DNA from 4 places in the Pseudoalteromonas sp. McH1-7 genome. Region 1 is predicted to be linked to each of the others. Evidence: predicted binding sites of a transcription regulator. Region 1 holds the regulator's gene; each other region holds the start of a gene.

Region 1 (7,817 bases):
ACGCGATCCAAGTCACCAATAGTGCAAATACGAAGCTCTTAATAAGACCGTTTAAAATATCTTTTTGGAACGATACCTGTGATTGCATGATAGACCAGAAGCTACCAGAATCGACTCCTAACCAATCCACCCCAACCAAATGTGCACCTAAGATAGCGATTGCTGAAAATATCAACGCAAGCAGTGGCATACTGATAAAGCCTGCCCAAAATCGTGGTGCAATAACGCGCTTTAATGGGTCAATAGCCATCATCTCTAAACTAGATAATTGCTCAGTTGCTTTCATTAAACCAATTTCAGCAGTCAGTGCACTACCCGCACGCCCAGCAAATAACAGCGCCGTAACAACGGGACCTAATTCTCTTAGTAGACTCAACGCCACCAACGGCCCAAGGCTATCCTCAGCGCCATATCCTACTAATACGGTATAGCCTTGTAGCGCTAAAACCATACCAATAAATAACCCCGAGACCATAATAATCAACAGTGACTGATGACCTACCATGTAGAGTTGTTTGATTAATAGCGGTGTGCCTTTGCGAAAGTTAGGTAAACTAAATAACGCCCCAAATAGCATATTGGTTGCACGACCAAGAGCAGCAAAGCGACTTAGTGTTTTATGACCTATTTTTTGTAGAAAATCGACCAACTCTACTCTCCTTGCAACAGTGCTTGTTGATAATCAGGGGCATTGAAGTGAAATGGTACAGGGCCATCGGCAAGCCCTTGTAAAAACTGCTGCACTAGCGCTGAGTCATGCTTTAGCATTTGCTCAGGCGTCCCTTCACCTATCACGCCTTGCTCAGCGATAATGACAACATGATCCGCGATACTCAGTACCTCTGTCACATCATGGGTTACGATTAAGGATGATAGACCTAACACTTCATTTAGTGACTTAATTAAACGTACCAACACCCCCATCGAAATGGGGTCTTGCCCAGCGAATGGCTCATCATACATGATAAGTTCGGGGTCAAGCGCTATCGCACGCGCTAGAGCAGCGCGCCTCGCCATGCCGCCAGAAAGCTCTGCAGGCATTAAATCCTTTGCACCACGAAGTCCTACTGCTTGCAGCTTCATCAATACTACTAACTGAATGAGCTCTTCTGACAATTCCGTGTGTTCGCGCAAAGGAAAAGCGACATTGTCAAAGACACTCATGTCTGTGAACAACGCACCGCTTTGAAACAACATGCTCATGCGAGTTCTTGCTTGATATAATTCACTACGGGACATACTTGGGATACTGTTTCCAGCAAAAAGAATATCACCACTATTAGGTTTTAACTGGCCACCGATCAATCGCAGCATAGTCGTTTTACCTATGCCACTTGGCCCCATTATTGCGGTGATTTTGCCTTCTGGTACGGAAAAGCTCATGTTTTTGTAGATGATCCTTTCACCCCTGGAAAAGGTTACATCCTTGATTTCTACAATTGATTGCGACAAGTCGCTCTCCAGATCAAGACTATATTCATCGGAGTATGATACTTTTTTTTCAAACAAGATGGAAAATCGTTTTGGTAAAATTTTGTAAGTCGTTAAATGTGACGGTTTGCTTATACTTTCCAAGGCGCATTTGGTAGTATCTAACGAAATTTTAATCCTATTGGCTAGAGGTTCATGGTTTTATCGTTTGTTATTCTCATTCTTGGCTTTATTGCACTGGTTTGGAGTGCCGACCGCTTCGTTTTTGGCGCAGCAGCTTTAGCTCGAAACTTTGGTGTACCAACATTAATTGTTGGCTTAACCATTGTCGCCATGGGCTCTTCAGCCCCCGAAATGATGGTTGCTGCACAGGCCGCTCTTGCAGATAAAACAGACACAGCCGTTGGTAACGCCGTAGGTTCTAACATTGCCAATATATTATTAGTCCTTGGGATCACCGCCTTACTCCGGCCACTTTCGGTTGGCTCAGGAATTTTACGTCGAGAAATGCCACTTCTTATCATTGTTTCCTTGGGAGCTTGGTATATTGTCAGTGACAATAACTTCAGTTTTGTTGAAGGTATATTACTGCTTATTGGCTTCACAGCATTTCTCCTTACCTTAATTATCATTACCAAACGCAGCGGCAACAGCAATGACGATCCTTTCGTTAGTGAAGCGTGTGAAGAGGTGCCGGATAATGTCCCCACACAAAAAGCTATTTTTTGGCTTGTTGTTGGTATGATTTTGCTCCCCGTTAGCGCCGATTATCTGGTGGGTGCAGCTGTTGATATTGCAAAGTACTTTGGGATGAGCGACTTATTGATTGGGTTAACTATCATCGCGGTAGGAACCAGTTTACCTGAACTCGCAGCCTGTGTAGCTGGCGTATTAAAAAATGAAGACGATTTAGCGCTAGGTAATATCATTGGTTCGAATATTTTTAATATCCTTGCGGTACTGTCTATTGCGGGGATCATCAATCCCTCCGTATTAGATACCAATATCGCGGCTCGTGATATATTTATTATGCTTGGTGCAACACTATTGCTACTTATTATGAGCTTAAGCATTACTGGTAAACGTCGTATCAACCGCTTTGAAGGTGGTTTGTTACTCGCCTGCTTTATCGGATATATTTACTACATCATTTAAGGAATACACGTGACAACGACCCCATTTATTGAATCTGCTAATCAAGTGTTTGCTACTGAGCTTGCAGCAATAGAGGAAGTGCAGCAGTTTGTCGATCAACAGTTTGAGCAAGCTTGTAAAATAATGTTTAATTGCCAAGGTCGAATTATTGTTATTGGTATGGGTAAGTCAGGTCATATTGGAAATAAAATTGCCGCTACACTCGCCAGCACAGGAAGCCCTGCTTTTTTCGTGCACCCAGGTGAGGCTAGTCATGGCGATTTAGGTATGATCACCAAAGATGATGTGGTTTTGATGATATCAAATTCAGGTGAAACCCAAGAAGTTATCTCAATCTTACCGATAATTAAACGTTTAGGTGCACCTGTGATCTCTATGACAGGCAACCCAAGCTCAACCATGGCTCGCAACGCTAGTGTTCACCTTTGCGTTAAAGTGTCAAAAGAGGCGTGCCCACTAGGATTAGCGCCCACAGCAAGTACCACAGCAACGCTGGTTATGGGAGACGCATTAGCAGTTGCTCTACTTGAAGCCAGAGGATTTACTGCCGATGATTTCGCGCTTTCTCACCCGGGAGGAAGTTTAGGCAAACGACTATTACTCACAGTCGCTGACATCATGCACAAAGACAGTGCCATTCCTATGGTCAGTAGCAACTGTACCGTCAAAGAAGCCCTTTTCGAAATGTCTGCAAAAAGTCTTGGAATGACAGCGATTGTCGACGAGCAGACACAATTGCAAGGTATTTTTACAGACGGTGACTTGCGCCGTATCATAGAACAAAAAGTAGACATACACACAACGCCAATCACACAAGTTATGACCGCAAAAAGTACCACCGCACGCGCCGATATGCTCGCTGCTGAGGTGCTAAATATTATGGAAAATAAACGCATCAATGGACTAATTGTGGTTGACGAGAATAATGTCCCTGTGGGTGCATTGAATACCCAAGATTTACTTAGAGCGGGAGTGCTATGATGCAGTTTAGTGACCTTTATCAAGATATCTCAACAGATGCTTGGCAAAAAGCAACTCAAATTAAACTCTTAATTTGCGATATTGACGGTGTATTCTCTGACGGACGCATTTATCTAGGTAACAACGGTGAAGAATTAAAGGCATTCAATACCAAAGACGGCTTCGGTATCAAAGCGCTAGTAAACTGCGGTATTGAGGTTGCGGTCATCACAGGTAGACATTCACAAATAGTTCAGCAACGCATGACTAGTTTAAATGTAACGCATATTTACCAAGGTCAAGAAAACAAGCTAGTGGCATATGAAGCACTAAAAACGCAGCTTAATCTGAAGGATGCAGACATTGCCTATATTGGCGATGATGGCCCTGATCTGCCAGTGATGGAGCAAGTTGGCTTTGCTGTCGCCGTGAATGATGCACATCCGCTGATAAAACGCATTGCCCACTATACCACTTTGATGCCGGGAGGCTTTGGCGCCGTCAGAGAGTTAACAGATCTGCTCATGCTCAGCCAAAACCACCCTCTTACCACTACAGGGTCAAGTACATGACTGTGCTTCGTGTCATTCTGCTCATTACTTTTAGTGCGCTGATGATTTGGCTGTGGTCGCCGATGTTTAACGCATCAGAAATCAACAAGAAAAGTGACGATGAACCACTTGCTAAACCCGATTATGTGGCGACCGCATTAGAGCAGACTACCTACAGTGAAAATGGCTTACTAAACTACCATGTGACTGCTGATAAAATGGAACTTTATCAAGACCTTGGTTTTAGCCACTTTGCAAAACCCATTTTTACATTATATAACGGTGAGCAAAATTGGCAGATAAGCGCATTGGAAGCCACATTATACGAGAACAACACCCTGATTTTAGAAGGGGATGTTTTAGCAAAAAACCTCACACCAGACGCAATGATCAGTACTATCAATGCCGACAATGTCAGGGTTGAAATTAAACAAAAGTTGATGAAATCAGAACACCCCGTCATTATCACAGGCCCTAGCCTTAAAATTACCGGTAAAGGCCTACATGCAGACTTGCAAAAACAGCTGATTGAGCTCATCAACCATACAAAGACAATTTATTATGACCAGTAAAATAATTAACAAATTAGTTTTCTTCGGCTTGCTCGCAAGTTCCACTTTCGCAGCTGCTGCAGAGCAAAATGAAGTCATTATCGATGCTGGCCGTCAGCAAGCTCAACTGCAAAGTAACATAGGCATTTTCGAGCAAAACGTTGTCATTATTCATGGCACAAGAAAAATCAATGCTGATCGTTTGGAAGTGCACCGCCGCGCTGAGCTTGGTTCAAATAAGCAGCTACTAATTGCTACTGGCAACCCTGCGGTTTTTGAAGAAGCTCAGGCAGATGGTACAACCTTACGCGCAGCGGCTAATGAAATTCGCTATGATGTTGCCGAATTAAAATTAGTACTTACTGGCAATGCTGAAATATCGCAAGCGGGTCAAAAAAGTAGTGCACAAGTCATTACTTATCATATCGAAAAGCAACTCATTAGTGCCGAGCGCTCTGAACAGGGCGACTCTCGGGTTAGAACAATTCTGGTTCCTGTTGAAAAGAAATCTGACACCAGCGTGGAAAAAAGTGAAGATCCACAGGAAAAAGGTAACAATTCATGAGCGAGCTCAAAGCAACAGGCTTGGCAAAAAGTTATAAAGGTCGCCAAGTTGTCAAAAATGTAGGACTGAGTGTCGAAGCAGGTAGCATCGTTGGTTTACTTGGCCCTAATGGTGCGGGGAAAACCACTACTTTTTATATGATTGTGGGCTTAGTACCAAGTGACAAAGGCTTTATACAAATCGATGATGATGATATCACCCTACTCCCGATGCACAGTCGCGCACGCCTAGGGATTGGATATTTACCTCAAGAGTCATCCATATTTAGGAAGCTAACGGTATATCAAAACCTCATGGCTATTTTGGAAACCCGCAAAGATTTGTCTAAAGTTGAAAGAGAAGCTCAGCTTAATGAGTTGTTGGATGAATTTAATATCCAACACATCCGTGATTCTCAAGGGATGGCATTATCTGGAGGAGAGAGAAGACGGGTAGAAATTGCTCGTGCTTTAGCCGCTAATCCTAAGTTTATCTTGTTAGATGAACCTTTTGCTGGCGTTGATCCAATTTCAGTGTTAGATATAAAGACAATCATTGAGCACCTTAAAAATCGTGGGATCGGTGTACTGATCACCGACCACAATGTAAGAGAAACGCTGGACGTATGTGAAAAAGCCTACATCGTTTCACACGGTGAATTAATCGCCGCTGGTACGCCAGAACATGTTTTAGCGGATCAAACCGTAAGAGATGTCTACCTAGGCGAACAATTCAAGCTATAGTTAAGACGTAGTATTAATAACTGTTAAAAGGGATTGTTAGAGATACATGAGGCAATCATTACAGCTGCGCATGGGGCAGCAACTTACAATGACTCCACAACTGCAACAAGCCATACGCCTGTTGCAGCTTAGTACGTTGGATCTACAGCAAGAAATACAAGAAGCGTTGGACAGCAACCCACTATTGGAAGTGGAAGAAAGCGATACCGCAGACGCAGAAAGTACTGAACAACAAAGCCAAGATAAAAATAATACGGACGATAGTCAGCAAAGCTCAGATGAAGCGCCTGTCAGCGAGTATGAAATGGACTCAGATACCGCCATGAGCAAAGAAACGGTTAGTGATGATCTTGCCATGGATGTGACTTGGGATGAATATATGAGTGCTGCACCAGCATCAAGCGCAGCTCCTTTACCTGATGATGATAACGTCTACCAGGGAGAGACTTCCGAATCACTACACGACTACCTAATGTGGCAGTTAGAACTTACGCCATTTAGCCCAACAGATAGAGCCATTGCTATTGCCATCATCGAAGCGGTAGATCTGTCTGGCATTTTAACGCTTTCCTGTGAAGATATTTTAGAAAGTATCAATGATGAAAACAGTGAAGAGCCGGTAGAGTTGGATGAAGTCGAAGCCGTACTTAAACGTATCCAGTTGTTTGACCCTGTCGGTATTGCTGCACGAAGTTTGCAAGAATGTTTATGTATTCAGTTAAATCAATTTGCACCTGACACACCGTGGATCACCGAAACCAAGATGATCCTGACCGAGCACATTGATTTACTTGCGAGCCGTGATTACCGTACCTTAGCGAAAAAAACACGCTTAAAAGAAGCTGAGCTAAAAGAAGTTATGACGCTGATCCACAGTCTTAACCCTAAGCCAGCTGCGAGTATTATTCATGAAGAACCAGAATACGTTATTCCAGATGTGTCGGTAAAAAAAGTGAAAGGCCGCTGGGTTGTAGAGCTAAACCCTGATGCGATGCCTAAGATTAGAGTAAATGACCACTACGCTGCGATGTCGAGAACTGCTAAATCGAGTACTGATAGCCAGTTTATTCGCTCACACCTTCAAGAAGCAAAGTGGTTTATTAAGAGCTTAGAAAGTCGCAATGACACTTTATTGAAAGTTACCAATTGCATTGTGCAACAACAACAGGCATTCTTTGAACATGGCCCCGAAGCGATGAGACCTATGGTGTTAAACGATGTCGCAGAGATGGTTGATATGCACGAATCTACGATTTCTCGTGTCACCACCCAAAAGTACATGCACACACCAAGGGGCATATTTGAGCTGAAGTATTTCTTCTCAAGCCATGTCAGTACCGAAAATGGAGGTGAGTGCTCCTCAACAGCAATACGAGCACTCATCAAAAAGCTAATAGCTGCGGAAAACACTGCTAAACCATTAAGTGATAGCAAAATTGCAGATATTTTAGCTGAACAAGGAATTAAGGTAGCGAGACGCACGATTGCAAAATATCGTGAATCCCTAGCCATTCCACCGTCAAATCAGCGTAAAAGCTTGATATAAGACGTTAAACACAAGAAGGAAAAATGCTTATGCAACTAAATTTAACTGGTCGCCATGTAGAAATCACTGACTCTTTAAGAGATTATGTCACCAACAAGTTTGCGAAGCTTGAGAGGCACTTTGATCATATCAATAACGTTCATGTGATCCTTGATGTCGAAAAACTAGTTCAAAAAGCAGAAGCAACATTGCACGTAAATGGCGGCGAGCTATTTGCATCAACAGAGCATCAAGACATGTATGCAGCAATTGATGGCCTGATTGACAAACTAGACCGTCAAGTAATTAAACACAAAGAGAAGCTCACTCGACACTAAAATGAAATTAAGTGAATTA
Region 2 (7,817 bases), on a different contig from region 1:
ATGGTGAGCTTTAGGCATTTGAACCTACTTGATTCTTATGCGCTGATGGGAAAGTTTGATGTGATATTCTGTCGCAACGTGCTGATTTACTTTGCACCTGAGGTGAAGGCAAAAATAATTTCGCAGTTTGCGCAATCACTTAATCCAAATGGGTATTTGTTTTTGGGAGCCTCAGAGTCAATGGCCGGGTTAAGCGATGACTTCAACATGATCAGGTGTAATCCTGGTATCATTTATCAGAAGAAAGCTTAACACAATAATGGCAGCAGGGAAGCTTGCCTGTTGATTTATTGCGGTACAAAAACGCTGTACCCAGCAGGTGCCTTAAACTTTGACAACAACTTCACTAACTGTAACAGCCTCTTTCATCTAGTGAGCTATTTTTAGACTCTAAATTCTTACTGATAATATTAATCCACTTAACCAATTTGAGCTCGAAATAATAACTTATTATCCAGCCGCTGTGATCCCTAATACCAATTACCTTAATTAAGAGGTCTATTTTCAGGCGAGAAAATCTTGTCAATAACCGTCTTATGCTGAGGTACCTACGCTCTGTAGGCAGGCAAAAATTTCGCTATTGAGTTGCTCTAAATAAACAAGACACTTTTAACGCAGTTCGCATCAGATTTACTCCTTCAAATTGAGTCGGCATTATACAAACCAGTACCACTCCGCCAAGTTACTTTAAACGCTCTGCCGTTATTTTATTCACATAGGCATACTCTTAAGATTGTCACAATCGTGAAAGTCATCCCTTTAATGCCGATACAAATTCCCTATATTGTACTGTGTAAACTGATACAAAGAATATTAACTGCTATTGATATGCTACTACCCTCTTGAATTGTAAGGATTTAAAATAAATTTCTAATTGGCCTGAATATTGCTTTTACCTAATGAGTCAAATTTTTGGAGTGAGATAATGGCAATCAGTTTCGATAAAGCGTTGGGTGTACATCAGCACACAATGCTACTTCGTTCTCAACGTGCTGAAATTTTAGCAAGCAATATCGCAAATGCAGATACTCCAGGATATAAAGCGAAAGATATCGATTTTGCGAGTGCCTTGAAAGCGGCAAAGTCATCGCAAAGAAGCGGCAATGATATGGTCAGAACAGATGCCAAGCACCTAAGTGGTGGTACTAAAATGAGTAATTCATCTGAGCTATATCGTTCGCCAAATCAAGCAGATACAGGTGATGGTAACTCAGTTGATATACAGGTGGAACGAAACTTGTATGTACAAAACGCATTAGAGTACCAAGCCAGTATGCAGTTCCTATCTGGTAAGTTCAAAGGGCTTAAAAAAGCTCTAGGTAGTCAAGGGGCATAACGATGAGTTTATATAACGTTTTTGATATAGCAGGTTCTGGCATGAGTGCACAAAATGTGCGCCTGAATACGACCGCGAGTAATATATCTAATGCAAACTCCGTTAGCTCTAGCCAAGATAAAGTATATCGAGCTAGACATCCCGTTTTTGCCGCTGAACTTACCAAGGCCGCAGCGTCTCAAAGCAATGCTGCCGGTTCATCTGTAGGAGTTAAAGTGCTGGGTGTAGTTGAGAGTGATAAGCCACTTCAAGTGGAGTATAACCCCAATCATCCCAGTGCAGATGCAAATGGCTACATTTATAAACCGAATGTGAATGTGGTGGAAGAGATGGCAAATATGATTTCAGCGTCCCGTTCATATCAAACCAATGTACAAGTTGCAGATGCAGCAAAACAGATGCTGACAAAAACGCTGCAACTAGGCCAGCGCTAATTGGGAGTAACAGCTGATGAGTAATAACGTAAATGCCACATCAACGGGTGTAGATTCACTCTACTGGGACAGGCAAAAGCAGGCCGAGGAGCAAAAGCCCAGAGATGAGTTGTCGCAAGAAGACTTTTTCTCGCTACTTACTCAACAGCTGTCCTTTCAGGATCCGAGTAAACCTGCTGATAATGACCAGATGATTGCGCAAATGACGAGTTTTACAATGGCTGAGGGGATTTCGAAGCTTAATGAGAACTTTGACTCGTTAGCAGCATCCATGACTTCAAACTCGGCATTACAAGCGTCAACATTAATTGGTAAAAAGGCGTTGCTGGAGTCTACGACACTAGAGCATGGTGGAGATTCCTTATCTAAAGGCTCTGTTATTGTTCAAGAGCCGGTACAGAATTTATCCGTAGGAATTTATGACGAAGCTGGTGCCCTGGTGAATACATTAGAGCTCGGTGAGCAAAGCGCCGGTGCTGTGAGGTTTACGTGGGACGGTAAAAATAAAGACGGTGAAACAATGCCTCCGGGTGAGTACACCATCAAAGCTGAAGGGATGATTGAAGGTGAGTACCAGACACTTCCATCTGCGACATTCAGAAATATAGATAGTGTGAATGTTAATGGTGCAAATGGCATCGTTATTAACACGAAAGAAGGCGCGGTGCGCTTAACTGACATTGCTGAAATAGCATAATAGTTTTAGAGAATTAACCTTAAGAAATTAGAGGTGAGAGTATGAGTTTTAACATAGCATTGACAGGTATTGCGGCCGCGCAAAAAGACTTGGATGTAACGGCAAATAACATCGCTAACGTAAACACCACAGGCTTTAAAGAGTCTCGAGCAGAATTTGCTGATGTATACGCTTCGTCTGTTTTTAGTTCAGGTAAAACGAAAAATGGTGATGGTGTGCAAACCACTATGGTTGCGCAGCAATTTCACCAAGGTTCACTCAAGTTTACACAGAATTCACTTGATTTGGCGATTGAGGGTGAGGGCTATTTTGCCATGTCAAACTCATTACAGTCACAGGACTTCACGTATTCTAGAGCTGGCGCGTTTAAACTCAATAAAGACAACTTTATTGTAAACGCCAAAGGTGACTATTTGCAGGGGTTCCCAGTTGACCCCTCAACAGGTGATACCACATCATTGAGTTTGAGTACCACGTCGCCAGTACAAATCCCAGACGCGTCAGGCTCGCCTCGTGCCACATCTCAGATTTATACGTCGTTCAACCTTGATGCAACGGTTCAGCCACCGACGATTGCGTTTGACCCAGAGCAACGCGCGTCGTATAACTCCAGAACGGCTATTACCGTGTATGATTCGCTTGGTGAGTCTCATACGCTACAGCTATTTTTCAGAAAAACAGCTGACAATGAATGGTCTACCTATGCAACGTTAGATGACAAACCGTTTAACCATAATGCCAGACAGATTGATCCGACGGCAACGCCACCAATTCCGTATACGCCTGTCAGTGTATTTCGCTTTGATGCCAGTGGTATTCCATCACAGACTGCTGCTGACCCATCAGCAACGCCGCTAGTTTTTAATAATAATACCGGTTCGACTTTTAACCCGCTCAGTCTGGCAGGCCCACAAGACGCAACGGATCCGACAATTGGTATGTCGAATTTGCTTGATAATGGTGCGACTTTTCCCAATGATATTGTCGTAAACTGGCGCGATGAAGCAAACACAGCGCAAAAGCTGCCGACTCAATACTCGTCAGGTCGATTTGAAGTAAAAGCATTGGAACAAGATGGTGCCACAGTTGGCCGTTTGGCGGGAATTGATATTGGCTCTGATGGTAAGGTAGTTGCATCTTACACTAATGGCGACTCCACTTATTTAGGTCAAGTTGCATTAGTACGTTTTCCAAATTCACAAGGCCTACAAGCGATAGGCAATACTGAATGGAAGAAGAGTCTATCCTCTGGTGAACCACTAGCAGGGGAACCTAACACTGGTACTTTAGGTAGTATTAGCTCTTCAGCCTTAGAGCAGTCAAACGTAAACTTAACTAATGAGCTGGTTGACTTGATAAGCGCACAGCGTAATTTCCAGGCTAACTCGCGAGCACTCGAAGTTAATTCAACATTACAACAGAATATATTACAGATACGATAATATATTATGCCCTCCAAAGGCTGCTTCTCAAGCAGCCTTTTTTATTCCCGTCAAAAACACTTCACCATTTTGGCATTGAGTTTGCATTACATATACCAAGTTAGAATTTTATAGGTCATCGTCATGGATAAAATGGTGTATATCGCGATGTCAGGCGCTAAGCAAAGCTTACGTGGTGTGGCGTTAAAAGCGAATAACCTAGCAAATGCCAACACGACTGGCTTCAAAGCGGACTTTGCACAGGCTCGTTCAATGCAGGCATTTGGTGAAGGGTTACCTACCCGTGTGTTTGCAATGCAAGAGCGCCCAGGAACTAATATGACTGGTGGGGCAATAGTCGAAACCGGTCGGGAGCTAGATATAGCTGTTGATGATAAGTCTTGGATCAGTGTTGTTGACGCATCAGGCGAAGAAGCATATACCAAAGTTGGTACGTTGAATATTCGTAATGACGGTGCGTTAGTTACTGCTCATGGGCGTCAACTTATTGGCGAAGGTGGGCCGATTGTTCTACCCATACCTGTAGATAAAGTGGTGTTTAGCGATGATGGCTCCATTCAAGTTCGTCCACAAGGAGCGCCTGCTAATTTTCTAGAGGTTGTTGATAGGCTGAAGATTATAAAGGCTGACAGCAACAAACTAGAAAAAGGAAATGACGGCCTATTCAGGCCCAAAGAAGACACTTTGGAAGATGGGTTCTGCGGTTTTTGTGAGGTATCACCTACCGCCAAAGTGATGAGCGGCTTCCTAGAAATGTCTAATGTAAATCCAGTTCACGAGATGGTTGATATGATCAATCATCAAAGACAATTTGAAATGCAAATTAAGCTGATGAAAACAGCTGAAGAAATAGATGAGCGACACACTTCGCTCCTACGCATAGTTTAAGAGTGAGGTAGAAATTATGAATCCTGCATTGTGGATAAGTAAAACCGGTTTGGATGCACAACAAACTGATATTTCAGTTATCTCTAACAACTTGGCTAACGCCAGTACTGTTGGATATAAAAAGAGTCGTGCGATTTTTGAAGATTTGTTATACCAAAATATTAACCAGCCAGGAGGAAGAAGCTCTCAGGATACAGAGTTGCCTTCAGGTCTGATGCTTGGGGCCGGTGCTAAAGTGGTGGCTAACCAAAAGAATTTCTCACAAGGCAACATGTTGAGTACAGAAAACTCTTTAGACTGGATGATCCAAGGCCCTGGTTTTTTTGAAATACAAATGCCGGATGGAACGACGGCCTATTCTCGCAACGGACAATTTACCACTGATGAAGAAGGTCGCGTCGTCACATCAGGTGCCGGCTTCCCGGTGTTGCCAGAGATGAACGTGCCAGATGATGCTCAATCAATCACTATATCGCAGGACGGTGAAGTATCAGTCCGTGTTGCTGGTCAAGCTGAAAATGTTGTTATTGGCCAGTTGACTATTAGTGACTTCATTAACCCTTCAGGTCTAGAGCCGATAGGGCAGAACTTATATACAGAGACAGCGGTAAGTGGTGCTCCAGTGCAAGGTAACCCAAGTGTAGAAGGGCTTGGTAAAATTGTTCAAGGAGCACTCGAGACATCGAACGTAAACGTTACTGAAGAATTAGTTAATCTGATTGAAACGCAGCGTGTCTATGAAATGAACTCTAAAGTTATCTCATCTGTTGACCAGATGTTGAGCTACATTAACCAGCAGTTGTAACTGGGTAGGGGGTAATATGCGTGCATTATATTTGGCCATAGTAACGGTAGCTGCATTGTCTGGATGTAGTACGACCCAAAACAAAAGTGTGGTGCGTGATGACCCGTATTATGCACCGATTTATCCTGAAGATAACCAAGTACAGATAGTAGCCACAGGATCACTGTTTAATACACAATTTTCAAATGATTTGTATGCAGATAAAAAAGCGTTGAGGGTCGGGGACATTATTACGATCGTGCTGCGCGAGACGACTCAGGCAACAAAAGCAGCTAATTCAGAGTTAGATAAGTCAAGTGACTCAAGCCTAGATCCCATTATTGGTTTGGGTGCCAACGCAATAAACATAGGTAATGAAGCTATTCAGTTTGGTGCGAAATCGAGCTCGTCATTTTCAGGCGATTCGAAGTCGAATCAGTCAAATAGTCTGTTTGGCAATATTTCTGTGAATGTGACGCGTGTTCTACCTAATGGAAATTTGGTGATCCGTGGGGAGAAGTGGTTAACACTTAATACCGGAGAAGAGTTTATTCGACTGGAAGGGCTGGTTAGACCGCAAGATGTGACTGCCGATAACACGGTCGAATCTAATCGAGTTGCGAATGCGAGGATCCAATATTCCGGTAAAGGCGATCAACAAGAAGTACAAAGTGCGGGTTGGTTAACTAGTTTCTTCATGAGTGCCATCATGCCATTTTAAGGATGCAGAAAATGATTCAATTTCTTAAGTATTTTCTCTTTAGTTGCGTTACTGCATCACTAATATTTTATCCATCCTTCGCGGCTGCAGAGCGGGTAAAAGACGTCAGTATGGTTGAAGGTGTTCGTTCGAACCAACTAGTGGGGTATGGACTAGTGGTTGGTCTTCCTGGAACTGGGGAGCAAACCAGATTCACAGAGCAAAGCTTCAAAGCAATGCTTAATAGCTTTGGGATCACTATGCCCGCATCGCTTAAGCCGAAAATCAAGAATGTGGCTGCGGTGGCAGTACATGCTGATTTACCTCCTTTTGTGAAGCCTGGTCAAACCATTGACGTGACGGTTTCATCGATTGGTAGTGCTGGTAGCTTGCGCGGCGGTACTTTATTGCAAACCTTCCTAAAGGGGGTTGACGGTAACGTATACGCTATTGCCCAAGGAAGTTTGATTGTTGGCGGGTTAGGTGCAGACGGTGCTGATGGCAGCCGGGTCGTTATTAATACGCCTACAGTTGGACGAGTGGCTAATGGAGCAACTGTTGAGCGAGCAGTCCCAAGTCCATTTACACAAGGTGATTATATTACCTTCAACCTTAATAGACCTGACTTCACAACTGCAAAGCGTCTGGCTGATACCATTAACGATTTGGTGGGACCAAATAGTGCAAAGCCGATGGACGCTGCCTCTGTTAGAGTAATTGCACCGCGCGACCCATCACAGCGTGTCGCCTACCTTTCGACATTGGAAAACCTTGAGTTTAAACCTGCGGACACCGCCGCTAAAATTATTGTCAACTCAAGAACTGGGACTATTGTGATAGGAAAAAATGTCAAACTTCAACCAGCGGCTATTACTCATGGTGGACTGACAGTGACGATTGCTGAACAGCAAAATGTTTCACAACCTAATGAACTCGCAAATGGTGAAACTGTGGTTACACAGCAAAGTATCATTGATGTGGATCAGGATGACTCTCGTGCATTTGTATTTGACCCAGGCGTTAGCCTTGACGATTTAGTAAGAGCCATTAATCAAGTCGGGGCCGCTCCGGGGGATTTGATGGCGATTCTAGAAGCATTAAAAGAGGCTGGTGCTATAAATGGTCAATTAGTCGTCATATAGTGTTTTATTATTAATCAATTAGTTAGCCTCACAATAGTGAGGCTTTTTTTGGCTCGTATATTGCATTGTTTGAACTATAGAATTGTAAATAGTGCGTAGTGTTATGAATACCGATCAGTTAAAAAATCAAAGCTTTTTCGATTTAGGGAACCTTGACTCGATCCGTAAAGAGGCACTCAAGGGAGCTGGTGATCAGGGAGCGTCAGATCAAGCACTGAAAAAAGCTGCACAGCAGTTTGAATCGATTTTCACACAGATGTTATTGCAAAGTATGAGAAAAGCGAATGAAGCGCTGGAAGATAAAGATAGCCCTTTCAACTCTAGTGGCGTGAAATTCTTTGAAGAAATGCACGACCAGCAACTTTCTATGCACTTATCTGAAAAAGGTAGCTTA
Region 3 (7,817 bases), on a different contig from region 1:
CAAGCACTACCTATCCACTTTGTCGCTGATCCTAACCGTACGATTTACAACAGCTATGCAAATAAAGGGATACCCAGGTTAATATTACTCGATGAGCAAAATAACGTATTACAGACACTTATTGGCGAGCAGCCAAACACATTATCAAAACTACGCTGGAATTAATGAGGTACTACCATGACGCCTGATGTTGTTAGCATTCTTACCATGGCAAAAGTGATTCAAACCGCTGTAGCACCGGTGTTTTTAATAACAGGGATTGCAGCGACCCTAGGGGTACTGTCAAATCGGTTAGCGAGAATTACTGACAGAGCGCGCTTGCTAGATAGAAAAATCAATAGCACACAAGACGAAGAGCTAAAAATGCACTTTTGTCGTGAAATGCGAGCTTTATTAAAGCGCTCTCGCTTTATTCATATCGCATTTAGTATGAGCGTCCTTAGTGCACTTTTAGTTTGTGCCGTGGTTATGCTCCTGTTCATGTCACACTTGTACAGTATGCCACTTGGCATTACGCTGTCAGCTTGCTTTATCGCTGCAATGGTTTTACTGATTGGTGCATTTGTTTCCTTGCTAGCAGAAATTTTTCTTGCTACCCGTAGCATGCGTCGAGGTATGATATTCAAAGATATTGAGAGCTAACATCGGTAAATTATCGATGACATTCATCGCAATTGTTTGCTTGTATTTAAAAGTTACACTGACAATAGGGAAAATAATTAGGGGTTTACGACTATGAAGAAACTACTTACCGTCACACTATTAAGCTGCCTTGCGGCAACCGCACAGGCGAACACCATGTTTGAATCTGCGGAAGATGCCATTCAATACCGTCAAGCATCTTTCCAGCTGATCCGCTTCCAAATCGGTAACATGGGGGACATGTTAAAGGGCAAAGTACCTTTCGATGCCGAAGCATTTAAGCAACGCGCACAAAATGCTGCACAATTATCAAAAATGCCATGGGAAGCTTTTATCGAAGGTTCAGATAAAGGAAACACTGACGCACTGCCGGCCATTTGGTCAGATCGTGCTGAGTTTGATGGCAAAGCCAAAAAGTTTGCCGAATATGCACAAGCACTAGCGGTAGCTGCAGAATCAGGTGATAAGAAGATCATCGCTTCAGCATTTAAAGACTGGGCGAAGGGCTGCAAAGACTGTCACCAGTCATTCAAAGACTAAACAAAACAGCCGCGTATGCGGCTGCTTATGAGGTCTGTGAGCTGGTGTGTAATCCGTTTCAGGCCTTTATACCTCTGGCCTTACTTCATCCAACCACCCTATTATCTAGCGATAATAGTATTCACAACTTTATTCGTGATAGACGTACAATATCAATCGTCAATATAGTCGAAATCATCGTCGCCTAGATTTCTACGTAGGCGTTTTTGCTCTAAGTAGTCGTCTAGCTTTCTTTTGACTTTACGTTTTTGCTTATCATGTTGGTTACGACCCAACTTTTCAAATTCATCATCAGCAAAATCATCATCAAGCGCATCGTAAGAGAATGTCTTACCCACAACTTACTCCAAATAATATAGTCATTAATAAAATGAGAACCGTCTCTCAAGATCACTATTTAGCGTTAAATTTGCATTCTGAAAAGTGAGACTTTTTTGTCTTCACAATAAAAAATTTTTATCGGATTGTAGAAAGTGATAAGAATAGCTAAATTTTAGTCAATTCCATTATTTTTTAGACACTTCATTCCACACCTAAAAACCACAACATTCTGATTATATTAAACTTATTAATTGGCACCTTTTTTGTAATGTCATATTTGTCACTGAGCCAATAAGGATTGACTATGAATAAAATTATCTTACTAACCGCCGCAACAATGATGAGCACCACGGTTGCAGCGCATGAACAGCATACCGTTACCTTTAACGATGAAAATTGTGAAGTCGAGTTTCAAAATGACGTTCGTATCACACCGGATAATTTAGTTATCACCACAGCAAGCCATGCAACAGCAGAGATCACCAGTCAAGGAACCCTTACGCTCAATGGCGACACCATCCCCCTCAATCAACAACAACAAGCGATGCTAACACAATATAGTGAACAATTAAGGGGTCGGCTGCCCCAAGTCGCCAATATCGCCTTTGAGGGCATCAAACTAGCAGGAGTTGCGCTCAACGAGGTTGCCACAACATTCAACCTTACCAATCTCGATGATATTCATGCAGTGATAAACGATTTTGAAACCCAAGTACACGGTACATTTTACCAGCAAGGTGCATTCGTCATGGGCAAACAAACCTTCGATGACTTTGGTAGTAACTTTGATGAGCAATTTAATGAAAAAGTAGAAACCGTTATCAAAGGAGCGATGATGCAATCAATCGGCAGCTTACTTGTGACGATTGGCACTGAAATGTCAAATTCAAATGGTGATATGAGTGCTTTTGAGCAACGTATGGAAGACTTTGCGACACAAATAGAGACCAAAGTGACACAACAAGCAAAAGCCATCGAGCAAAAAGCCGACAGCTTATGTGGTGAGTTTGAGCAGATAGCCCATCACGAAGCCATTGTTGCAAACGCTATTCCTGAGATGTCCGCCTATCAGTTATTTAAATTTAAGTAATACCATTAAAGGGGGTCAGATCCCCCCTTTTTCTTTGTATTTCAGCCAGTTTACCCAATGTCACAATGGCTTGTTCCAATTCATCTGACCATGGTAAGCCATAGCTTATACGAATACAGTTTTGATATTTTTTACTCGCGCTAAAAAGCGTGCCAGGTGTAATGCTAATACCTGCTGCTAACGCTTGCTGGAATAAAACAGCGCCATCTACTTGCTTACCCAAATCTAGCCACAGCACGCACCCACCTTTGGGGCGACTAACACGAACCTCATCCCCAAATGCAAAATTTACCGCAAGGATCATGCGATCGCGATTTTCAATGAGCCGTTTGCGAACGAGCTTTAAATGGCGCTCGTATCCTCCTGAGCTGAGAAAATCCGCTAAAGCCCATTGGTTCATCAAAGAGGATGAACAACTCAATGCGCGTTTGATACGCTTCGCTTTTGCACTAAATTGCGACGCTACCATCCAGCCAACTCGGTAGCTTGGTGCTGCCGTTTTTGAAAAAGAAGCACAGGTGATCACTAACCCCTTTTTACTGTATGCCTGCGCAGGTATACCACGCTGTTCGGTAAAGTAGAGATCGCCATATACATCATCCTCTATCAGCACCACCTCTCGCTGCTCCAGTAACTCCACTAATTGCGCACGTCGAGCATCTGGCATATAACTTCCCAGCGGGTTACTTATACTGGTAGAAAAGACGCAAGCACGAATATCATGTTTATCCAAAGCTTTCTCTAAATCATCAAGCCAAATACCATCGTCAGGGCACACAGGTATTTCAATTGCTTTCAGCCCTAAGTTTTCTACTAGCTCAACAATGCCGAAGTAGCATGGCGACTCAATAGCGATGACATCACCAGGGTTTGTTACCGCCTGTAGCGCAATTGCTAGCGCCTCTTGAGCACCATTAGTAATAACCAGCTCATCCATGCTAACTGCCAGCCCCATATCCAAATAACGCCTTATTATTTGTTTTTTTAAACTATCCAAACCATCCATCGGACCATAATTAATCAACTCACTACCAGCTTCTTTCATCACTCGGCGCATGATTTTTGCGAGCACCTGCTCCGTACCTGCGATCGCAATTGGATTTGCAATCCCCAGTGGCACAGCGTGCGATTGATGAATGCCACAGTACACCTGCTCAATCAATGCCTGTTTATTCACAACGACAGGGTTGGCTGGCAATCTTGCGCGTTTCGGTGAATGTTTTACAGGAGGATCTTCACATAAGAAATAACCTGACTTTTCTTTCGCGATGACCTTTCCTTGCGCCTCTAGTGTTTGGTAGGCCTGCTTAACTGTTGGAATACTGACATTCAGATTTTGCGCCATTGCGCGAAGTGATGGCAGTTTTTCTCCCGGCAAAATAGACGCTTGCTCCGCCATTAATAAAATCATTTGGATTACTTGTTGATATAAAAAAGCGGATTGCTGACGCTCGATCACTGTACTCATAAATAAAATAATCTGTATAGGTTTAAAATAACAAATTCTGTATATAGCTTATACAGAATAGCAGCGTACACTACGCACATCTACTGTTGTTTTAATTTAGAGCCGATCATGAAAAATCTGTTTCTCTATACTATTACCGTGTTGATATGGGGCTCAACTTGGCTGGCCATCGAGTATCAGCTAGGCAACGTTAATGAGTTTGTATCGCTATTTTACCGTTTTGGTCTTGCGGCGATCTGTATGTGGGTATTTGTTTTTTACAAACGGGTGCCGATGCGCTTTTGCCGTCGCGATCATGGCTTTTTTATTTTACTCGCTCTGTGTAACTTTGGTGCTAACTATTTATTTCTGTATTGGGCTCAAGCACATTTAAATTCGGCAATGGCTTCGATTGCATTTTCTTTATTGCTAGTCGTCAATATCATTAATACAAAGCTGTTTTTTGCCAAGCCAATTGCCAAACGTATTTACTTTGGTGCGTCGCTCGGCACGCTTGGTATAGTCAGCTTATTTTGGCACGATTTGGTCGCATTTGATTTGCAAAGCGATGCCTTCATGGGGTTATTATTAGCTCTATCGGGAACAGTAGTCGCGTCACTTGGCAATATGGTGAGCGTGCGTAACTCAAACCAGCAAATTGATGTAATGGCAGGAAATGCTTGGGGTATGCTATATAGCGCCATCATGCTGGCCACTTATGTGGCCTTCAGTGAGCATCAATTTATCAACCAAGCTCCTGCATCTTATTGGTGGTCACTTATTTATCTTAGTGTATTTGGCACCGTCATTGCTTTTGGTTGTTATTTCTCTTTGCTCAAGAATATTGGTCCAGAGAAAGCCAGTTATTTAATTGTGTTATTTCCGTTTGTTGCTGTAGCGTTGAGCACTTTGTTTGAAGGCTTTGAATGGCAACAAAATACGTTCATTGGATTTATTTTGGTCATCCTTGGCAATGCAATTGTATTAACTCCTTTGGATCGCATTTACACATGGTTGTCCATTCGGTCCCCAGTTAGAAGTTGAGGTTTTACCAATACTTTGGCTTCTTACTTTTTAGCGCCATTTTATGATGGCGCTTTTTTTATGCTCAACGCTTGGCGGCAACATGTGATGGTTGCTGGTGTGCGCCCAACAATTTCACCATCGGCCTCAATATCATATCCCGCTTGTGCTATACAAAGTTCGGTAATACGGTCGTGATGCACATTTTTCGCGCCAATATGGCGCTTAAGCAACATACTGGCAAATACTACCACCCGCTGCCAATGTGTTTTCGGTGTAAACCACAACAGCTCCAATTGCCCATCATTCAAGCTGGCCATAGGCGCAGGAGTTAGCCCTGCACCAAAGTGTTTACCATTGGCGAGCAACAGCATCATACCGTGCTCAGGCCATGTTTTACTGTGATAGCAGATTGATTTTGCACTAAATAGCGAAATTAATCCCGCATAGGTATAGCTAAGCTTTCCCAAGCGCTTCTTTTGCCCCAAGTTATTCATTACATGCGCGTTAAACCCAACGCCTGCAACATTAACAAACCAGCGGCTATCTACTTTACCCAAGTCAATATTGGTAACTTGATCTGAAAATACGGCAGCTCGCCACTGTGCTTTGGAGTAGTTAAACTGCCGTGCAAAATCATTACCCGTACCAGCAGGAAGCAAGGCGAGTGGATTATTACGCCGAGCGATGGCGTTGGCAACTAAGTGTAAGGTGCCATCTCCACCAATTACTACTACTGTCGTCCCTGTCGTCGTCGCTTTTACTATTGCATCTCTGTCTGATACAAAGTTGCCGGTGGTATTAAACCAAGTTGCCGTTATCTGCTGTTGTTTTAATTGTTGCTTTAACCATGCGATCTGCGCATCTCCCTCAGCACCCGATAAAGGGTTAACCACCACCAGCATAAAGCCTCTCAAATACAAAAAATCAACTTATATGAATAAACAACCAATAAAACAATTGGCACACAAAACAAAGAAAACCAAACAAATGATTTAATTGAAGTTAATCGAACACAAGATAAATACCCATTCGCATAAATATGCAAAATCACAATTTTACAAACAGGGAAAAATACAAAATACATTAGTTATTTTTATCCGAAAACAGTAATTTTTATCGTTTTAAATTTGAACAAACTGCGTGCAAAATAGCCTTGTTTTCAACCATAGTTTAATTAGGAGCCAGACATGCTTAATTCAGCTGCGCCTTGCAGCCCATCACAAAACACGCTTAACCAAACGCAAGCAACGAAACAACGTCGACTCAATTTGACGAAGTGGCTCGCAGTCTGTGGTCAACACTTAGCGTTAAAAGACGTGATTATGTATAAGTAAGTCTGCACAGAGCATGGCGTCCCAACCCGCCATGCTCTCGTCAGCATTTGTTTAAATAGACCACAAAAGCATCACTTCAACCAGTACTTTTGATAAAATCCCCCTGTCAAACCGCTAATTTCTGGCACAATTTTAAAAAAAACCTATTTTTAGAACATTTTTTAAGCAAACAGTTTAAAAATGGTTTACAGCGCTTAAATCGCTAAGTATTATCTTTGCCCATGGAGAGATGGCTGAGTGGTTGAAAGCACCGGTCTTGAAAACCGGCATACGTTAATAGCGTATCTAGGGTTCAAATCCCTATCTCTCCGCCATTTTTAAAGTATTGCGCCGGAGAGGTGGCCGAGTGGCTGAAGGCGCTCCCCTGCTAAGGGAGTATAGGGTTTGTAGCCCTATCGAGGGTTCGAATCCCTCCCCCTCCGCCATGACTTATAAGAAAACCGCTTAATTGCGGTTTTTTTATGCCTGAAATTTATCACGTTCATATGACAACTGGTCAGATGTCTTTAACCTATGCTATGTTGATATCTGATTAGGGATATGAGTATGACTAATGAAAATCCATACCTTAGAGGGTTATATTCAACATATTTATTTGGTTGAGCACGGCTCAGAGCTACTGTTACTTGATGGTTGCTGTCGTGCCGATGTTGACGTGGTCTGTCATTTTATTCAGCAACTACAAAAACCTCTTAGTGCACTCAAACTTATTGTCGTCACACATATGCACCCAGATCATGCCGGTGGTGCGCACAAACTCAGAAAACTCACTGGCGCTAAAATAGCGACGGCAAATGCACCCAGTCAGTGGTATCGTGGTATCGATGGTGTCATGATGCACCTTTCTGATATGGCGTTGGCTCTATGGGTTGCGGGAAGAAAGCGTAAAGCGAAACGTAACCTGTGGTACCCAAGACGCCTTGCACCAGACTTTTTCTTGGCCGATGGTGATAAGCTGCCTTATTTCGAGCAGTGGCAAGCTATTCATACCCCAGGCCATACCGACAGAGACATTAGCTTACTACATCAACCTAGCGGGCGTATGTATGTTGCAGATTTGACCGTCAAGGTAAAAGGGCAGTTTGTTGCACCCTTTCCAGTCTTCTATCCTCGATTATATCGATTGTCGCTAGCCAAAGTAAAAGCATTAAAGCCTCACTCCTTGATATTGGCACATCAAGGAGAAGTGCCTGCAAGCGACATTGATTTCGATGCGTTAATCGCAAATGCACCTAAACAACCAATGACCCATTGGCGCTCTGTGAAAAAGAAAACAAAGCGCGCTTTGGGTCTCGGTCGCTAATTAACAACATGAAGCAGCGCCTCAATATCTGCCTGATCGTTATAAATGTGAGGGGAAATACGGATACCGTAACGTCTATTATCAACAGCAATGTTGGCTTGCTTAAGACGCGAC
Region 4 (7,817 bases), on a different contig from region 1:
CGGGTTATCATCCAATAGCATACCTAAGTGATAATTTGGATTAGCTAATGCACTCAAATAAATAGCAGGTTTTACTAATGAGCCTATGTTTCGCTCTGTATCCAGCACCCGATTAAACCCTGAAAACTTTAATTGCCTACCGGCAACTAGTGCTGACACGCCAGCCTTTTCAACGTTAACAGATAACATTGCGGTCTCTAGATCTTCAGTTTTAAAGCGGCGTTCTAAATATGGTAACCCCTTTTTAACCGCTTCCTCCATTGCCGTTTGTTTTTGTAAATCTAGATACGTGAATATTCTCAGTCCGGAGTCAATCAGGCTATCATCAGGAACTAGCTGTTTCAGCTCGCGGTTAACCAACTCTAGATATCCAGGATACGACTGTAAACGACTGGCTTTTAAAGGCTCAACATCAATCGGTCGCGCCAATGCTACGCGATATTCAGGCGTTGTAATTAAGCCGTTTTCTACCATTAATCGTAACACTAGGTCGCGTCTTTCCATCACCCGTTCAGGGTAACGTCTGGGGTTATAAAAAGAAGGACCTTTGACCATTGCAATGAGCATTGCAATCTGGTCGAACTCTAATTCATCGACGGGCTTTGCAAAATAAAACTCTGCCGCTAACCCCATGCCATGCACGCCTTGGTTATACGCTTGACCTAAAAACACTTCATTTAAATAGGCTTCCAGAATTTCATCCTTACTGTAGCGGAAGTCCAAAATTAACGCGATAAATGCCTCATTCACTTTGCGAATCAGTGTACGCTCACGAGTAAGATAAAAGTTTTTTGCCAATTGCTGAGTTAACGTACTTCCACCTTGCACCGTACGGCCTGCTTTTATATTGGTATAAAGCGCACGCAAAATCGACAGCACTGAAACGCCGTGATGGTCATAAAAGTTTCTATCTTCCACCACTAATAATGTTTCTTTGAGGATATTGGGAAACTTATCAAAAGGTACAAACTCTCTATCTTGGCGAGTTTCGTTACCGATACGTGCTATTTGCACTGGCTCAAGGCGAGCTGCGGATAAACGTCGCCCCTGATTATCAACAATACTTGCGAGCTTTTTACTAGCAAAATTTAGGGTAAAAATACGCGCATTTTCAGGCCCATCATAAAATTCAAATGCTCGACGGTGAATGGTGATAGTGCGACCTTGTACCGTATATTGACCGGTACGACTAATACGATTTACACGGGAGTAGTTAAGCCGTTTTAACTCCCATAATACCTCTTTTTCATTCAAGTATTGATCAGGAAAAAACTGCATTGCTCTGGCATACACTTGAACCGGCAGTTCCCATTTATTTCCTTCAAATTGCCTGCTTATTTTTGCATCTAGATAGATAACATACATTGCCACGACAAATATCATCGCTACCGTGCCTTTCCACACAAAAGACCATGTCGCGCTTAATATTTTACGCTTAACTTTTTGCATCTTAGTGCTAGCAGGTTGGGTCTTTTTTTTACGTGAAGTGCTCGCTTTGACGTTTGATTTTTTGGTAGGTGTTGTTTTCTTTTTGTCCGTCATGACCCAAATAAAACTGAAAAGTGAATTGCAAGATAGTAGAGTAACCTAAATTAACAACTGCTGAAAGCACAATCACGGTGAATAAGAAAAGTGAGCCCACTGGACTCACTTTATTTAGACAACGAGAACTCTAAGAGCGGCTTATCTGTTCACTGACTTTGTCTTATATCAAGCAAAACATTGTAAACATAAAATAAACCACTCCTCACATATTGACCTAGAGCCAATAAGTATTACTGTCCGCGAACTGTCACGAACTCTGGGTAGGCATCTACGCCGCAGTCATGTTGATCCATTCCGCTCAGCTCTTCCTCTTCGCCAACTCGGATCCCCATACTTGCCTTAAGTACACTCCACACAATGTAGGATGTGATAAACACAAAGCCAAGAATCGTCACAAGCCCAACCGCTTGACCTTGAAATGTGGCGTCTGAGTTTGAAAATGGCACCATCATCACTCCTAATGCACCACAAACACCGTGCACTGAAATTGCCCCGACTGGGTCATCAATTTTAGCCTTATCTAGCGCAATAATACTAAATACCACAAGTGCTCCACCAAGCGCACCAAGGATAAGAGCCAGTATCGGTGTCGGTGAAGCAGGCTCTGCGGTAATCGTTACTAAGCCAGCTAATGCACCGTTTAGCACCATTGTTAAATCTGCTTTACCCCACATCATTTTACATACTAATAAAGCCGCCACCGCACCCGCAGCGGCTGCGGCATTGGTATTGAGCATAATTTGACTTACTGCGATGGCATTTTCCTTATCTGCCAAAAATAATTGTGAGCCGCCATTAAAGCCAAACCACCCCATCCACAAAATAAACGTACCAAGTGTGGCTAGTGGCATATTTGAGCCAGGAATAGGATAAACCTCGCCATTTTTACCATACTTGCCTTTACGTGCACCGAGTAATAATACTCCTGCTAAGGCCGCAGCGGCGCCAGCGCCATGCACAATGGCAGAACCTGCAAAATCCACAAATCCAAGCTCAGATAAAAATCCTCCACCCCAAGTCCAATACCCTTCAAGAGGATAAATAAAGCCGGTAAGCACAACACAAAACGCTAAAAATGCCCACAATTTCATTCGCTCAGCTACCGCACCAGAAACAATAGACATCGCGGTAGCCACAAAGACAACTTGAAAGAAAAAGTCAGACTGCAACGCATGATCCGCATCAGTTGCGGCGCTTCCGATTAACGCGCCAATACTTGGCAGGACACCACCCTCAGCGTTATCAACATACATAATGTTATAACCAATAAGCAGATACATAGTACAAGCTATCGCGTAAAGCGCGACGTTTTTGGTTAGTATCTCAGTGGTGTTTTTGGAACGAACAAGTCCAGCTTCTAGCATGGCAAAACCTGCTGCCATCCACATCACCAGCACACCCGAAATCAAAAAATAAAAAGTATTTAATGAGAATTTGAGTTCTATGATTGTATTTTCCATCGTTAGGATCCCCTTAAATCGCTTCTTCATCAAGTTCGCCGGTACGGATCCGAACGATTTGGTCTAAGTCATATACAAAGATTTTTCCATCACCAATTTTGCCAGTGAAAGCTGCCTTTGTTACTGTCTCTACTACACGTTCTGCATTTTCAGCCAAGGTCGCAATTTCTATTTTTATTTTCGGTATAAAATCGACCTGATACTCAGCACCGCGATATAACTCGGTGTGACCACGTTGACGTCCAAAGCCTTTGACATCAACAACCGTCATCCCTTCAATCCCCAAGTCGGCCAACGCTTCGCGCACTTCGTCGAGTTTAAATGGTTTTATTATTGCACTTATCATTTTCATACTAAGTCCCCTTAGGACAGTTGATCCTGTTACATGCTGTAATCCAACCTTTATGCCAAATTTTTTATTCCTTAATTAACAATGAATTAATACTGAATCGCACTTTTTACGCATAAAAAATGCACCATCTAGGTGCATTGTTATTAAGTCTGAACTGGGTTGGTGCAAAACCCTATACTAAAGCAATATTAATGCGCAATAACACAATTTCGCTGCTTATCTTTAGCTTGATATAGCGCTTTATCGGCTTTACGCATCACCTCACTCAGCGTATTTGATTGACACGCCGCCATACCAATACTGATAGTGCATCGGTATTTCCCCTGCACAATCGTAAACGCTTGTTTAGCTAAACGCTCTCGAAAATCTTCTAACATTTGCTTTGCTCGATTAAGATCTGAGCTTGGGATCAATAGCGCAAACTCTTCACCGCCAATTCGAGCGACTATGTAATGCCCAAAAGCACTGCGTAATAAGTCAGCGACCTGTTTAAGTACTTCATCGCCACTTTCATGGCCATATTGGTCATTAATCGACTTAAAGTGATCGAGGTCGAGTAAAGCAAGAATATGCTGGTTGGGTTTATTTTTTATTAGGCGCTCAGCGTGTTGGCAAAAGTATCGGCGATTGTACAACCCTGTCAGATAGTCTCTGTGCGCATACTCTTTGATTTCCGCAATCAAATTAAGCTGCTCCATTGTTTGCATAATTCGACAATGGAACTCCTCACTCATAAATGGTTTCGCCAAAAAGTCATTTGCACCGTATTTGATAAACTTTGCCGATAGCCCATGACTGCCTGCCCCAGATAAACCAATAATGGCAAGTTCATCTCGACCGCGACTATTTCGCACCGACTTTACCAACTCAAAGCCGTCCATTGTTGGCATCGCAAAGTCAGTAAGTAGTAACTTAATATCGTGATCTCCGAGCAGCATTTCCAATGCTTCAGCACCATCTTGTGCTTCTAGTACAGTAAAAAGCTGCTTTTCTAACATCTGCTTCATAACTACACGACTAATCACTGAATCATCGGCGATTAGTGCTTTGCACCCTTGGTTTCTTAACAGGCGAGATGCAAGCTTGACTGCGTATAGATAAGAATCGCGGTTGTCTTTGATGACATAATCTACCACCCCCATCTCAAGCATTTGCTGGCGACTATATTCATCAATTTTCGATGTTAACACCACCGTTGGGATCTGATGACTGAGCGTAAGCTGCACAACTTCTGCGTCCATCGCATCGGGCAGCGTTAAATCTACCAGCGCCAATGTATATTCATGCTGGCTCAAAAAGGCCTTACTTTCCTTGAGTGACCAAGCAAAATCAATTGCGACATCAAGATATTGAGCGGCAAGGTGTCGTAATACCTGCTGTACGACCTTACTGTCTTCAACAATTAGAATTCTTTGCATGGATTGAGATCTCTTAAGTACAACGAGAAGCGCAGTGAAACAAGAATTTAACGAGGCTAAATACTTTATTACTACATAATTAAGTATTAAATATACGCGAATCTAGGACTAAAAAAAACCAGCAGCAGACAAATTTGTTACATAATAATAAATGAGTTGAGAACAGTTATCTTCAAACTAGCTGTTTTTTTACTCTGTTTGTCTCAATGACTTTGAATTTCACCTAAAATACTTTTTTAATGCCGCAATACCTTACCGTTTTATTGAGGAAGCCATGAACAAAATACTGTCATTTGTGTTTTTAAGTTGTGCTTTGTTTTCATTGCCTAGCATAGCTGAACAACACAACCGCACCATTGAGATAGATCATAAAATCACAACAGAACATCGCGTTGAAATTAAAGGCAAGCGTATAAACTATACGGCAACAACGGGGACGCAGCCGGTGTGGAATGAAAAAGGTGAAGCAATCGCCACGCTACATTACACCTACTACCAGCGTAAAAATATAAAAGAAGTAAGCGAACGTCCACTATTAATTTCTTTCAACGGTGGTCCGGGCTCTGCGTCTGTATGGATGCACATCGCTTATACTGGACCAAGAGTATTAAAAATAGATGACGAAGGTTATCCGCAACAACCGTACGGTTTAAAAGATAATCCGTATTCTGTTTTAGATGTCGCAGACATTGTATATGTCAATCCGGTCAATACTGGCTATTCCCGGGTTCTTAAAAATGCTGAAGGTAAATATCCCAGTAAACCAGAACAAACAAAAATATTTTTTGGAATAAACGCCGATATAAAATATTTAGCGGAGTGGCTAAATACCTTCATTCATCGTAATGAGCGCATGTTATCACCTAAGTATTTAATTGGTGAAAGCTATGGTACCACGCGTGTTGCAGGACTCGCACACGCTATGCAAAACAAGCAGTGGTTATATTTAAACGGCGTTATTCTGGTATCTCCAACCGACATCGGGATCAAGCGTCAAGGCCCAGTAAAAGTTGCTAACCGTTTACCCTATTACGCAGCTGCTGCGTGGTATCATAAGGCCCTACCAACCGAGCTTCAAAGTAAAGACCTACCTGAGGTGCTAGCAGAAGTAGAAGCATATACTATCGACAAATACCTCCCAGCACTCGCCAAAGGAGCATTTATCAGCGAACAGGAAAAACAAAGTGTTATCAAAACTGTTGCTAAATATAGCGGCTTAAATGAGCGTTTCGTTGCTCAAAATAATCTCGACATTCCTACCGCAGCATTTTGGAAAGAGCTATTGCGCGACCGCGGTCGCACTATAGGTAGACTAGACTCTCGCTATCTCGGTATTGATAAAAGAGATGCAGGATCCCGCCCAGACTATTGGCCTGAGCTTACATCTTGGCTGCACTCATTTACACCGGCAATTAATCACTATTTTGCGACTGAACTCAATTATAAAACAGATGTAAAGTACAATATGTTTGGTGCGGTTCATCCTTGGGATAATAGCGACAATAATGTCGGTGAGCAGCTCAGATTAGCCATGGCACAAAACCCTTACCTCCATGTACTTACTCAGTCTGGCTACTACGATGGTGCGACTAATTACTTTGATGCTAAATATAATATGTGGCAACTAGATCCTAGCGGGAAGATGCGAGACAGGTTAACCTTCAAAGGTTACCGCTCTGGACATATGATGTACCTACGTCACGAAGACTTAGAAACATCCAATGAAGATCTCCGCCGCTTCATTCAAAACACCATACCAAAAGTGGGACAGTCAGCACTTTACTAATCTTCATTAAGTAGTGGCTGCAAATGTGGCCACTATTTTAGGCTCTGCCTTGTATAAATACCTATCAAACTGCTACAAAAATAAACTTGAAAGATCAACAGGCCCTAATAATAAAAATTTCCTTTTATCTTTCTACAGTTACCTATAATCTAGATATACTTAATACTATCTATTTACAACTTAGGCACGCACCATGAACGAGCAGTTTAAAGTCGTCTTCGTTGGCATGGCCGACGGTAAAGATCAGCAAAGTGCTGCGACGACCCTCGCTGAAAGGTTAAAAACCTCGCCATCGAAAATTCAGCAGTTTTATGCTGGAAAAGCTTTATTTGCCCCCAGTGATAAAACCAAAGCACTCAAACAGATCAAACTATTAGCCAGTGTCGGGATCACTGCCAAGCTGCACGCTCATTCCTCTGCTGCCGTATCAAATCCAGATCAGGAGAGAGTTTTTGAAGCGCTTGACTACATTACAAGTAGCCTAATCAGAATTGAAGAGCGCTTAGAAGACATAGAGCAGCGCCTCGCTCCTACTCAACAACATGAAGCCACAGATAAAGAAGAAGATGACTGGGAGTCTACTGATCTGTTTGACGAGCTCGAGTACGAGCCTGCACCACCAGCGAAATCAAAAACTTGGCTTTATTATCTACTCGCGGTGCTGATTATTTTATTTATTTTGCTTGGTATCAGCTTATTTTTCCCTGAATTGCTTGCAATAGAATGAGTAAATCTAATAACAACATTAATAATTCTCAACTTACTAGGGGTGAGTTGAGAAAAACCATTAGAAAACGTAGAAACTCGCTATCTTCAATAGAGCAATCTGTTGCAGCCACACAATTAAATATTAATTTTTTTCAACATGCAAACTTACCAAATAACGCCCGTATAGGTGTCTATTTACAAAATGATGGAGAACTAGACACATCCCTTTTAATTCAATCACTTTGGTCTAAAAAACATCAAGTTTACCTACCTATAATACACCCATTTAACCACACTAACTTACTCTTTCAGAAGTATGAAAAAAACTCACCCATGAAGACAAATCGCTATGCTATCTTGGAGCCTAAGCTAGATTGCTCAGCTGTGGCGCCTCTTGCATCGTTAGATTTACTATTGATGCCGTTAGTCGCTTTTGATGAGCATGGAAACCGCTTAGGTATGGGTGGTGGATATTATGATAGAACATTGGCGTTACATTATGCTGAGCAGCGAGATAAGCCAACTTTGATGGGGCTGGCTCATGACTG

Evidence for each region. The regulator sigma-54, encoded in region 1, starts transcription at its own class of promoters, with help from an activator protein. The targets are predictions, from matches to a motif close to GTTGGCACGNNNNTNGNNT.
Region 2: a site for sigma-54 is predicted at 3,978-3,996, ahead of HUZ36_RS02370 (flagellar basal body rod protein FlgF). Genes of this name have one in related genera too.
Region 3: a site for sigma-54 is predicted at 1,754-1,772, ahead of HUZ36_RS19275 (DUF2884 family protein). Genes of this name have one in related genera too.
Region 4: a site for sigma-54 is predicted at 3,399-3,417, ahead of HUZ36_RS03215 (P-II family nitrogen regulator). Genes of this name have one in related genera too.

What each region holds. Positions count from the first base shown of each region.
Region 1 is NZ_JABWPQ010000018.1:42,640-50,456, reverse strand. Features, by position in the region: gene mlaE (lipid asymmetry maintenance ABC transporter permease subunit MlaE) at 1-649, opposite strand, end outside; gene HUZ36_RS13570 (ATP-binding cassette domain-containing protein) at 652-1,452, opposite strand; gene HUZ36_RS13565 (calcium/sodium antiporter) at 1,627-2,586, shown strand; gene HUZ36_RS13560 (KpsF/GutQ family sugar-phosphate isomerase) at 2,596-3,567, shown strand; gene kdsC (3-deoxy-manno-octulosonate-8-phosphatase KdsC) at 3,567-4,118, shown strand; gene lptC (LPS export ABC transporter periplasmic protein LptC) at 4,115-4,669, shown strand; gene lptA (lipopolysaccharide transport periplasmic protein LptA) at 4,659-5,213, shown strand; gene lptB (LPS export ABC transporter ATP-binding protein) at 5,210-5,935, shown strand; gene HUZ36_RS13535 (RNA polymerase factor sigma-54) at 5,982-7,481, shown strand; gene hpf (ribosome hibernation promoting factor) at 7,511-7,798, shown strand; gene HUZ36_RS13525 (PTS sugar transporter subunit IIA) at 7,800-7,817, shown strand, end outside.
Region 2 is NZ_JABWPQ010000002.1:238,326-246,142, reverse strand. Features, by position in the region: gene HUZ36_RS02395 (CheR family methyltransferase) at 1-252, shown strand, start outside; gene flgB (flagellar basal body rod protein FlgB) at 926-1,336, shown strand; gene flgC (flagellar basal body rod protein FlgC) at 1,339-1,770, shown strand; gene HUZ36_RS02380 (flagellar hook assembly protein FlgD) at 1,787-2,467, shown strand; gene flgE (flagellar hook protein FlgE) at 2,509-3,909, shown strand; gene HUZ36_RS02370 (flagellar basal body rod protein FlgF) at 4,033-4,797, shown strand; gene flgG (flagellar basal-body rod protein FlgG) at 4,814-5,602, shown strand; gene flgH (flagellar basal body L-ring protein FlgH) at 5,619-6,302, shown strand; gene HUZ36_RS02355 (flagellar basal body P-ring protein FlgI) at 6,305-7,423, shown strand; gene flgJ (flagellar assembly peptidoglycan hydrolase FlgJ) at 7,527-7,817, shown strand, end outside.
Region 3 is NZ_JABWPQ010000032.1:51,141-58,957, forward strand. Features, by position in the region: gene HUZ36_RS19255 (TlpA family protein disulfide reductase) at 1-165, shown strand, start outside; gene HUZ36_RS19260 (DUF2721 domain-containing protein) at 178-642, shown strand; gene HUZ36_RS19265 (c-type cytochrome) at 736-1,182, shown strand; gene HUZ36_RS19270 (PA3496 family putative envelope integrity protein) at 1,335-1,520, opposite strand; gene HUZ36_RS19275 (DUF2884 family protein) at 1,808-2,593, shown strand; gene HUZ36_RS19280 (aminotransferase-like domain-containing protein) at 2,586-4,061, opposite strand; gene HUZ36_RS19285 (DMT family transporter) at 4,170-5,084, shown strand; gene HUZ36_RS19290 (diacylglycerol/lipid kinase family protein) at 5,126-5,968, opposite strand; gene HUZ36_RS19295 (hypothetical protein) at 6,254-6,400, shown strand; tRNA gene HUZ36_RS19300 (tRNA-Ser) at 6,624-6,714, shown strand; tRNA gene HUZ36_RS19305 (tRNA-Ser) at 6,733-6,825, shown strand; gene HUZ36_RS19310 (MBL fold metallo-hydrolase) at 6,954-7,703, shown strand; gene HUZ36_RS19315 (aminotransferase class V-fold PLP-dependent enzyme) at 7,700-7,817, opposite strand, start outside.
Region 4 is NZ_JABWPQ010000003.1:147,497-155,313, forward strand. Features, by position in the region: gene mrcB (penicillin-binding protein 1B) at 1-1,542, opposite strand, end outside; gene HUZ36_RS03210 (ammonium transporter) at 1,776-3,005, opposite strand; gene HUZ36_RS03215 (P-II family nitrogen regulator) at 3,019-3,357, opposite strand; gene HUZ36_RS03220 (GGDEF domain-containing response regulator) at 3,546-4,775, opposite strand; gene HUZ36_RS03225 (S10 family peptidase) at 5,050-6,561, shown strand; gene HUZ36_RS03230 (hypothetical protein) at 6,755-7,288, shown strand; gene HUZ36_RS03235 (5-formyltetrahydrofolate cyclo-ligase) at 7,285-7,817, shown strand, end outside.